2 regions of the Sinorhizobium sp. genome follow, and region 1 is predicted to be linked to the other one. Evidence: riboswitches for the same ligand, from Rfam matches in the RefSeq annotation. Region 1 holds a riboswitch; the other holds the start of a gene.
What was found. A riboswitch is a leader RNA that binds a small molecule or an ion and turns the genes downstream of it on or off. The one in region 1 is predicted to bind cobalamin.
Positions count from the first base shown of each region.

Region 2: another riboswitch for cobalamin. It lies ahead of AC5J09_RS11185 (ABC transporter substrate-binding protein); the one in region 1 lies ahead of AC5J09_RS16470 (aromatic ring-hydroxylating oxygenase subunit alpha).

Region 1 covers NZ_JCACWC010000003.1:928,260-933,633, forward strand. The annotation lists gene AC5J09_RS16455 (FAD-binding oxidoreductase) at 1-806, opposite strand, end outside; gene AC5J09_RS16460 (L-threonylcarbamoyladenylate synthase) at 853-1,827, opposite strand; gene AC5J09_RS16465 (DUF6656 family protein) at 1,893-2,489, opposite strand; cobalamin riboswitch at 2,810-3,012, shown strand; gene AC5J09_RS16470 (aromatic ring-hydroxylating oxygenase subunit alpha) at 3,126-4,370, shown strand; gene AC5J09_RS16475 (FAD-binding oxidoreductase) at 4,367-5,374, shown strand, end outside.
Region 2 covers NZ_JCACWC010000002.1:1,421,228-1,426,601, forward strand. The annotation lists gene AC5J09_RS11170 (TAXI family TRAP transporter solute-binding subunit) at 1-247, shown strand, start outside; gene AC5J09_RS11175 (TRAP transporter permease) at 359-2,473, shown strand; gene AC5J09_RS11180 (DUF1850 domain-containing protein) at 2,470-2,844, shown strand; cobalamin riboswitch at 3,007-3,236, shown strand; gene AC5J09_RS11185 (ABC transporter substrate-binding protein) at 3,406-4,473, shown strand; gene AC5J09_RS11190 (FecCD family ABC transporter permease) at 4,470-5,374, shown strand, end outside.

The sequences.
Region 1 (5,374 bases):
GTGGTGAACTCGATGCCGAGCCGCGGCATCAGTTCGAAGCCCGTCAGGGCCGGCCCGCAGAGGCTCGATGCCCGATCGAAAAGCGCCAGTGCGTCCTCGACGCTTCTGAGGCCGGCAAAAGCCACCTGGTGGCCCCGCGGTTTCGGGAAGAGCTTCAAAACGGCGCCGGTTATGACGCCGAGCGTTCCCTCGGCACCGATGAAAAGATCGCGCAGATCGTAGCCCGTATTGTCCTTCTTGAGGCGTCTGAGCCCGTTCCAGATCTCCCCGGTCGGAAGCACGACCTCCAGCCCCAGGCAAAGCTGGCGCATATTGCCATAGACAAGCACGGCAGTGCCGCCGGCATTGGTCGAAAGATTGCCGCCGATCCTGGCAGAGCCTTCCGAGCCGAGTGACAGGGGAAAAAGCCGGTCGACGTCATCGGCGGCCTTCTGGATATCCGCCAGAATACAACCGGCATCGGCCACGATCACGTTGCCGACCGGGTCGATGTCGCGGATGCGGTTCAGCCGCTCGAGGGAAAGGACCACGTCGGCTCTGCCCTCGCGCGGAATCTGGCTGGCCACATGTCCGGTGTTGCCGCCCTGCGGCACGACTGCCGTTCGGGTCTGGCTCGCAAGCCGCATGACCAGCGAAACTTCCTCGACGGAGCCGGGCCTGAGCACGAGCGGCGTCGTGCCGTGATAGAGCCCGCGGGACTCGACCAGGTAGGGGGCCGTGTCGGCGGGTGCGGTGAGGGCATTGCCGGGCCCGACGATGTCGACGAAGGAGGCGATGAGTTCGGGAGATGGAAGGATGGTGGTCATGGCCCTGCCTCGGATCACGTGGTTGCTTCAAGCGTGCCGGTGGCCATCAGCCCCGCGGCGCGGCCGCGCGCTGCAGCCGGTCGATGATCGCTTCGCCGAGCCCCACGCTCGGGATCGGGCCGAAAGCGATGGTCGCGGCGCCGCTGGCATCCGCCTTTTTCATATAATCGAAAAGATTGGCCGCGGCTTCCCGCAGGCTGCCGCCCGGACTGAGATCCAAGACGATCGCGGCATCGCCTTCACCGGGAAGTGCCTTTCCGCCGAAGCGGATGAGGGCCTCTCCTTTCCGGACCTCATCGGCATCGAGCCGCACAGCGGCACCGGGAGCGTAATGCGAGGCGAGCATGCCGGGCGCCTCGATGACAGCGCCGGCGGTCTCCGGGCGCTCGATGGCGAGACCGGTCAAAGCTTCGATCTCTGCCGCGTCGAGCCCGCCGGGCCTCAGCAGCCGCAGCCTTCCGTTCTCGACCTTGACGATGGTCGATTCCAGGCCGATCGCGGCCGGGCCTGCGTCGAGGATGAGCTTCAGCCTGGAGCCGAGATCCGCCTGCACATGGGCCGCACTGGTGGGACTGATCTTGCCCGAGGTGTTGGCGCTCGGCGCCGCCAACGGCCGTCCGAACCGGGCGATCACCCGACGCGAGAAGCCGTCGGGCATCCGAATTCCGAGCGTATCGAGACCGGCGGATGCGAGCGTGTGCACGGTGCTTTCCCGCCGCTGCGGCAGGATCAGCGTGAGGGGGCCAGGCCAAAAAGCCTCGGCCAGACGTCTCGAAACCGGATCGAAGGTCACATGTGCCTCCGCCATCGCCAGATCGGAGACGTGACAGATCAGCGGATTGAACCGCGGACGCCCCTTCATCTCGTAAATGCGGCTGATCGCATCGGGGGTCGTGGCATCGGCGGCAAGGCCGTATACGGTCTCCGTGGGGATCGCCACGGGTTCCCCGTCCGAAAGCACTGCGCAAGCCGTCTCGATTGCCCGCTCCGGTTCGATGCGCGTGTCGATGATTTCGGCCATGGCGTTCTGATCCTTTCCGTCGCTTCCTTAACGGAGCGATTGCAAAAACAGAACGATTTTCTTGGTCAAAGGCTGCGAATGATCCGCCGCAAGGCTTCGTCGCGTGCGCCGAGCATCAGCACGTTCTTCAGCGCCACCTTCGGATCCTGCGTCCGGAAAATCAGGCCGTTGCCGCGCACGTTGCGGTTGACGACGATCCGCTCTTCGCCGGCATCGGGCTCGATCGCGACGGCGAAATACATGCGCGAATAGCCCGGCTGGATCCGGTCGAAGAAATGGGTCTCGTTCCCGAGGTCGCAGAAGAAGTTCGCGAGATAAAAGGACCAGGTGATCTCATGTCCCTTGGCGAGGCAGGTTTTCGCGGCGGTCACGTGGCAGTAGCCGAGATGCGGACTGTTGGCGAGCGTGCGATGGAAGACCATCTTCGGGAACTGGATCGAGGCATGAAACCCGTTGATTCGGCTGTGGGTCGTCTCGCCCGCCGTCGTCAGCTTCCGCGCCGTCTGCTGCGCAACCTCGGCATAACTGAGATACTGACGCTCGTTCGCCATCCACCGGCGTCTATCGATCCGGCCGGTCCGCAGGAACTCGGTGTGAGCCTTGGCTTTCGCCGGTGCGGCCGGCGCCTTGTCGGCAGCGTCGTAATATCGGAGTTTTGCCATGGGCGTCGTCGCGCCGTCCTGTCCGAAAGCTGGTTGATGGTAGCGAACGTAAATCATCACAGTTAACGAATTGGTTCGTTTGCGGCCGTGCGAGCATCAATCAGACCTTGTGTCGGTGGGCCGTGTCGTAAAATGGCCAGTCGCCTTCGCGCCATGAACGGCGCTGCCGAAAATTCCGCCGGCTGCGCGGAGATTCACCTACTTCCTTGTTTGTTATGGATAATATCCGTCTGCCAATCGTGCCGATTGCGCCGCGAATGGCTGTCGTCTTTCTGGAAGCGGATGTCGTCTATTGGCAGTTGCCGGACCGGCCCTGAGGCTTAGATGAGGACACTCAAGGTGCTGCCTCGAAGGGAAGGCGGAGAATTGGGAAGCCGGTCAAATCCCGGCGCTGCCCCCGCAACGGTGGTGGAGCGAACAGCCACGGCAGAAGGCCACTGGACACAGCGTCCGGGAAGGCGCCGGGCAGGTCCCTTGCGGACAGCTCCAGAGCCCGGAAACCAGCCTTGAAGCAGAAACAGACCGTAGCTGGTTGCGGCGGGCAGCCGGATCGGAGCCAATTGCGTTGCGGGTCCATGCGGCCGGCGCGGGTTCCAGTCCTGCCTCTCCGAAACGGCGGAAAACGAGGATAAGGGCATGGAAATTCAGACCGAAATGCTGCGCAAGCTGAAGACCCGTCGCGATGGCTACAGCCTCGACCGCGCCTTCTACGTCGATCCTGATTATTATCGCCAGGACCTGGAGCAGATCTGGTACAAGGATTGGCTGTTCATCGGCCATGATTGTGAAGTCCCGCGGCCGGGGAACTATTTCACGGTGCAGGTCGGCGATTACCCGGTCGTTATCGTTCGAGACAGACAGGGCGCGGTGCGGGCACTGCACAATTCGTGCCGCCATCGCGGCTCGCGCGTCTGCACGCAGCACAAAGGCTCATCCGCCAAACTCGTCTGTCCCTACCACCAGTGGACCTACGAGCTCGACGGCCGCCTGCTCTTCGCGCGGCAGATGCCCGAGGGCTTCGACCCGGCCGAACACAGTCTTAAGCCGATCCACTGCGAAACCGTCGGCGGTTACATCTTCATCAGCCTTGCCGAACAACCGATGGACTTCCGGCCGTTCCGCGAGACGGTCGCGGCCTATCTCGCGCCGCACCGCCTCGGGGAAACGAAGGTCGCCTTCGAGAGCACGATCGTCGAGAAGGGCAATTGGAAGCTGGTCTGGGAGAACAATCGCGAGTGCTACCACTGCGCCGCCAATCATCCGGAACTCTGCCGTACCTATCCCGAAGCGCCGACCGTCACCGGTGTCCAGGGGGCGATGAACGACCCGGAAATCGGCGCCCATTGGCAGAAATGCGAGGCGGCGGGCCTTCCGAGCGCTTTCAGGATCGCGCCCACCGGCCAGTTCCGCATGACGAGAATGCCGCTGATCAACGGCGCCGAGAGCTATACGATGTCCGGACAGAAGGCCGTACGCAGGCAGCTCTCCGCCGGGCTTGACGCCGATGGCATCGGCACGCTGCTCCTCTTCCATTATCCGACGACCTGGAACCACATTCTGGGCGATCATGCGATCACCTTCCGCGTTCTGCCGCTCGGGCCGGAACTGACACAGGTTACGACCAAATGGCTGGTCAACAAGGATGCGGTGGAGGGCGTCGACTATACGATAGACGAGCTGACGCACGTCTGGACGGAGACCAACGACCAGGACCGGCAGATAGTCGAGGAAAACGCGTTCGGGATCCGCTCGCCGGCCTATGAGCCGGGTCCATATTCGGCCGAACACGAGGGCGGCGTCATGCAGTTCGTCGAGTGGTATTCGAACTTCATGCTGGACCGCCTTCAGGGCGGGGCCACGCAGCTCTCGCGGGTGGCATGACCATGGAAATGCCTCGCTCCTTTCACCATTTCGACGAGCTCGATCCCTGGAGAGACCGTCAGCACATGCTGGAGTGCACGTCGGCCGTAGCCGAAGCCGCCGACGTGATGACTTTCACCTTCCGCTCCGACAAGCCGGCCTGGTTCCGCTACCTGCCCGGGCAGTTCGTGACGCTCGAACTGCCCGTCTCGGCCGAGCCGGTGATGCGCACCTATACGCTGTCATCCTCGCCCTCGCGCCCGCTTTCGGTCGCGGTCACGGTCAAGGCGCAGCCGGGAAGCATCGGCACCCGCTGGATGTTCGACAATCTGAAACCGGGCATGATGCTCAAGGCGTTCGGGCCGCTCGGCGATTTCAGCTTCGTCCGTCATCCCGGTGAAAAGTATCTCTTCATTTCGGCGGGGTCGGGCGTCACGCCGATGATGTCGATGACGCGCTGGATGGCCGACTGCGCACCGGAAACGGATGTCACCTTCATTTCCTGCGCCCGCCGCCCGGACGATCTCCTCTTCAGAACGGAGCTCGAAGTTCTCGCGCGTCAAATGCCGCGGCTCAATCTCGGCTTCCTCGTGGAGGGGCATGAGGCACGGCATGGCTGGCATGGTCTGCGCGGGCGCATCGACGCGGCGAAGCTGCCGATGCTCGCACCGGATTTCATGGAAAGAACCGTTTTCTGCTGCGGGCCCGAGCCGTTCATGGGCAATGTTAGGACGATGCTGGAATCGGCGGGCTTCGACATGGCCGGCTATCACCAGGAGAGCTTCCAGCCCGCCGCGGCGCCGGCGGCCGAGGAGCTTGCAATTCGGGCGGGGCCGGCGGCCGATGCCGGGGCCGGTGCGGCGCGGGTGACCTTTACCATGAGCGGCAAGGAGGCGACCGCCGTTCCCGGCCAGACGATTCTGCAGACGGCCCGGGCCAACGGCGTCAGGATCGGGGCCGCCTGCGAGGGCGGCATCTGCGGAACGTGCCGGGTGATGAAGATCGCCGGCGATGTCGAGATGAAC
Region 2 (5,374 bases), on a different contig from region 1:
CGGCACCTACCAGGGGCAGGACAGCGATGTGCAGACGGTCGCCGTCGTCAACTTTCTCGTCACCCATTCGGAGGTTTCCGACGAAACCGCCTATCAGATGACGAAGCAGCTCTTCGAGAACATCCCCGCCCTGACGGCGGCTCACAAGGCGGCGGAGAATATCCGCATCGAGGATGCGCTCAAGGGAATGCCTATTCCTCTGCATCCGGGGGCGGAGCGTTACTACAAGGAAAAGGGTCTGCTCTGACCCATGTCGCCCGAAACCGTAAAGCGGTTTCAAAGCGACAGGCAGACACCCTGAAGCGCGTCGCGGAATTCGGTTGAATGCGACGGGCTTCAGGAATTCAGGGGAGGAATCATGATCCACAATACCAATGAACAAAGCGCAACTGCGTCGGCCGAACTGCACCGGCACGACGCGTTGACCCGGGCGTTTCCGGCGACATGGGACGGACGGATCCTGTTTGCCATCGCGCTTGCCTTTTCAGTGTTCCAGATCGCCACCGCGGCGCATCTCGTCGATTTCGCGAGCCAGATCGTGCGCGTGGTGCATGTCGGCTTTGTCACGGTTCTCGTCTTTCCCCTGTTGGCGACGCTCGCAGGCCACGGCACGGTTGCAAAAATCATCGCCTGGAGTCTTGCTTTCCTTGGCGCGGCGGTCGCCTTTTACCAGTGTTACGAATATGCGGAACTCTTGGTGCGTGCCGGCGATCCACTGCCGCGCGACATCGTCTTCGGGGTCGTCGCGCTCGCCGTCGTCTTTGCCGCAGCCTGGGCGCTGATGGGGCCGGCTCTGCCGATCATTTCCGGCGTGTTCCTGGCCTATTGCCTTTTGGGTGAGTATCTGCCGCCGCCGTTCGATCACCGCGGCTACGACTTTTCGCAGGTGATCGACCATATGGCCTATGGCACGGAAGGCATCTACGGCATCCCGACCTTCGTCTCCTCGACCTATATTTTCCTTTTCATCCTGTTTGGCGCCTTCCTCGAAAAAGCCGGCATGATCCGGCTCTTCAACGATGTCTCGTTGAGTTTCGTCGGCGACAGGCGCGGCGGACCCGCGAAGGTCGCGATCATTTCTTCGGGCCTGATGGGCACCATTTCGGGTTCCGGCGTCGCGAATGTGGTCACGACCGGGCAGTTCACCATCCCGCTGATGAAAAAGTTCGGCTATCGAGCGGCCTTTGCAGGCGGCGTCGAGGCAACGGCCTCGATGGGCGGGCAGATCATGCCGCCTGTCATGGGCGCGGTCGCCTTCATCATGGCCGAGACGCTCGGCGTCGAATATTACGAGATCGTCAAGGCGGCGGTCATACCGGCGATCCTCTATTTCGCTTCCGCCTTCTGGATGGTCCATCTCGAAGCCGGCAAGTACGGGCTGCTCGGCCTGCCCAAGGACCAGCTGCCTTCGGCCAAGGCGGCAATCCTCGAACAATGGCATCTGATCCTGCCGCTCGCCGCGCTCGTCTGGCTGCTGTTCTCCGGCTATACGCCGCTTTTTGCCGGTACGGTCGGCCTGGCCTTCACCGGCCTTCTGATCCTGGGCAGTTCGCTCGCGCTCGGCCTTCCCGCCGGTGTCATACGCATCATCTTCTGGGTCGGCCTCGGCCTCGTGGCGGCCGCCTTCTTCCAGTTCGGCATCGGCGTGATCGTCGCAGCGCTGGCGCTGCTGATTGCCGCCAACGCCTTGCTGAAAGGCGGCCGGGAGACCCTGGTGATATGTCGCGACGCCCTTGCCGAAGGGGCCAAGACGGCCCTTCCGGTGGCGATCGCCTGCGCGCTCGTCGGCGTGATCATCGGTACGATGACGCTGACCGGAGCGGCCAATACCTTCGGCCAGTTCATCGTCTCAGTCGGAGGCAAAAGCCTGTTTCTGTCGCTGCTTCTGACCATGGTCACCTGCCTCGTGCTCGGCATGGGCATACCGACGATCCCGAACTACATCATCACCTCGTCGATCGCCGGGCCCGCGCTTCTGGAACTCGGGGTACCGCTTATCGTCAGCCACATGTTCGTCTTCTATTTCGGGATTCTTGCCGATCTGACGCCACCGGTGGCGCTTGCCTGCTTCGCGGCAGCACCGATCGCGCGGGAAAGCGGGCTGAAGATCTCGATCCAGGCGATCAAGGTGGCGGCGGCCGGTTTCGTCATCCCGTTCATGGCCGTTTATTCGCCGGCGCTGATGCTGCAGGATGGCGGCGCGATGGCCGCATCGGTGGGCTATCCGGCTGCCGTCGCCTATATCGTCGTCAAGACCGGTCTGGCGATCGCGCTCTGGGGTGCCGCCGTGGTGGGCTTCGCCGCAGTCCGGCTCGGGGTTTTCGAGCGGGTGCTCGCGGCCGCGGCCGCCTTCACGTTGCTGGCGGCGCTGCCGATCACCGATGAAGTCGGCTTTGCACTCTCCGCGCTCTTCGCCTTCGTGATCTGGCGGCGCGCCCGCCAGGCTGGCCGGCAGACGGCGAAACCGGCATGAGCGCGCTTGCCTGCATCATCGGCGGCAAGGCTGTCGCCGTTGCTGCGGGTGTCTTCACCCTCGGCTGGACCCATTCGGTCGAGAAGACCGAATGGCAGGAGCGTTGGGCCGTCACGGCCGAGGGTCTCGTTCTCGAGGAGGCGCGCGTGCAGGGTTCGGGTGCGGGAATGGAGCCGGGAGACAATGCCCGTCGCCAGGGCCGCTGGTGGGTCTGGACGCCCGACCTGCCGCCGCTTCCCGAGCTGGTCCTGGCCGCCTCCGGAGCGACCGTCTCCGGCTGGACGCTTTGCGACGCCGGCGGCTGCCGCGAACTCGCGGCGCAAAGCCGGGAACCAATCGTCCTGCGGCCATGCGATGGCCCAAAGCCATAATGGCCGATGCCGATCTGGCGGCACCGGTTGAAGGCTCATCGGAAAAGTCCGGCGCGCTTATGAAATGTTATTACATAACTTTTTGTTGACGAGCGTAATAACATAACATATTGAACCCCTATGCAGCGGCGTCGCGTTTCACCTTGACCGGAGGCTGCATTCTAAATTAACTGAGCCTGACGGTTCCCCTACCCGTGAGGTGGAGGGGATTAATAGGGAACACGGTGCGGACGACCCAAAAGGGACCAAAACCGTGGCTGCCCCCGCAACTGTAAGCGGATCGTCGTTCATCCTCGTGGCGCCCAGGCGCCAGCCACTGCGCGTTGCGCGGGAAGGCAGATGAGCGATTTCTGTCCGCGAGCCAGGAGACCTGCCGTCAAATCAGATCCAACGTCACGGGCGGGGATGCCCGGAACAGGAGCAAGCCATGACCATCTTTCGCGCCTTGCGGCGCACGCTTTCGTCAGTTTCCCCGAGATCCAGCCGTCACACGTCCGATCGAACCCGATCGGCAGACTGACGATCACGGCCGTATAGCGGCCTCACATTCGGGGACTATTCATGAACAGCTTTTGGAAACGACCGCTCATTGCGGGTCTCATCACCTTTTCCGCAGGCGCAGCGGCTCTTGACCGTCCCGCCTTCGCTGCCGAGACGATCTATCCGTTGACACTCGAGAACTGCGGACGGCAGATCACCTTCGACAAGACGCCGACGCGCACCGTCTCGATCGGCCAGAGCAGCACCGAGATCCTCTATCTGCTCGGCCTTGCGGACAAGGTCGCCGGCACCGCCCTCTGGGTCGGCCCCGTCCTTGAAGGTTACGAGGAGGTCAACGCCAAGGTCGAGCGCCTGGCAGACAACGATCCGAGCTTCGAAAGCGTGCTTGCCAAGAAACCGGACATGGTGGCGGTGCAATTTCAGTGGCAGGTCGGCCCGGAAGGCGTGGTTGCGCGGCCGGAGCAGTTCGAGGAGCTCGGCATTCCGGTCTACACATCGCCTTCGGATTGCACCGGCAAGGAGAATTCGGCGGCGAGCGACGGCGTGCGCCGGCAGGTCTTCACCATGGATCTCGTCTATCGGGAAATTCGCGAGCTGGCGCAGATTTACGATGTTCAGGACAAGGGCGAGAAGGTCGTGGCCGAGCTGAAAAGCCGAGAAGAGGCGGCGCGCGCCAAGGTCGCCTCGGCCGGGGGCAAACTCTCGGCGGTCTTCTGGTTCTCCAGCGCTGCCGATGCCGACCCCTATGTCGCCGGCAGGAACGGCGCACCCGGCTACATCATGGCGGCGCTCGGCATCGAAAACATCATCGACACAGAAGACGAATGGCCGACGGTCGGCTGGGAAACCATCGCCAAGGCCGAGCCGACCATGATCGTTGCCGGTTCCATGGAGCGTCGACGCTACCCGCTCGACAGCCTCGACGCCAAACTCGAATTCCTGAAGACCGATCCCGTGGCGAGCCTCATGCCGGCAGTCGCCAAAGGCTATGTGTTCGACATGGATGCGCAGGCGATGAACCCGACGATCCGCACGATCGAAGGAATCGAAGCGCTGGCGGATGCCATCGCCGAGGCCGGACTTGCGCCCAAGGCTGGGCCGGCTTCCAAGGGTGGGTTCGGCAAGTGAGCCGCGTGCTGACCCTGGCCGGGCGAACGGGGACGGGACGCGTCGGCGCGGCCATCGCCGCGCTCGTGATCCTGTTCGCGGCACTCTGGATGGGCGCTGCGATCGGCGAAACGGCGATCCCGTTCAGGACGGTTGCGCAGACAGTCGCGAATCGGCTGTGGAACGCCGGCTATCCGCTGGCCCCGATCGACGAGGGCATCATCTGGAGCTACCGACTGAGCCGGGCGGTCGTGGCCGCTTCCTGCGGGGCGGCGCTTGCGCTCTCCGGCGCCGTGCTGCAATCGCTGCTGCGCAATCCGCTCGCCGATCCCTATATTCTCGGCATCTCCGCCGGAGCCTCGACGGGGGCGGTCAGCGTCGCCATCCTCGGTGTGGGTGCCGGGATGCTGACGCTGCCGCTCGGCGCCTTCATCGGCGCGCTGGTCGCTTTCGTCCTGGTGAGCCTGCTGGCGGTGAAGGCCGGCCGCGGCACCGCGGCGATCATCCTGGCGGGTGTGGCGGGGTCACAGCTCTTCAACGCACTGACCTCCTTCATCGTCACCAAGGCGGCCACGGCCGAGCAGGCGCGTGGCATCATGTTCTGGCTGCTCGGCAATCTTTCGGGCGTGCGCTGGCCGGATGCCTGGCTCGCCGTGCCGGCGACGCTTCTCGGTCTCGTCGTCTGTCTCTGGCATGCCCGTCCCCTCGACGCGTTTACCTTCGGGTCGGAATCGGCTGCCTCGCTCGGCATCTCGGTCAGGCGAACCTATTTCGCGCTTGTCGGCGTCTCGGCGATGATGACTGCGGTGATGGTATCCATCGTCGGGTCGATCGGTTTCGTCGGCCTCGTCATCCCCCATGCGGCCCGCATGCTCGTCGGCGTCCGCCACGGTGTCCTGCTGCCGGCAGCGGCGCTCATCGG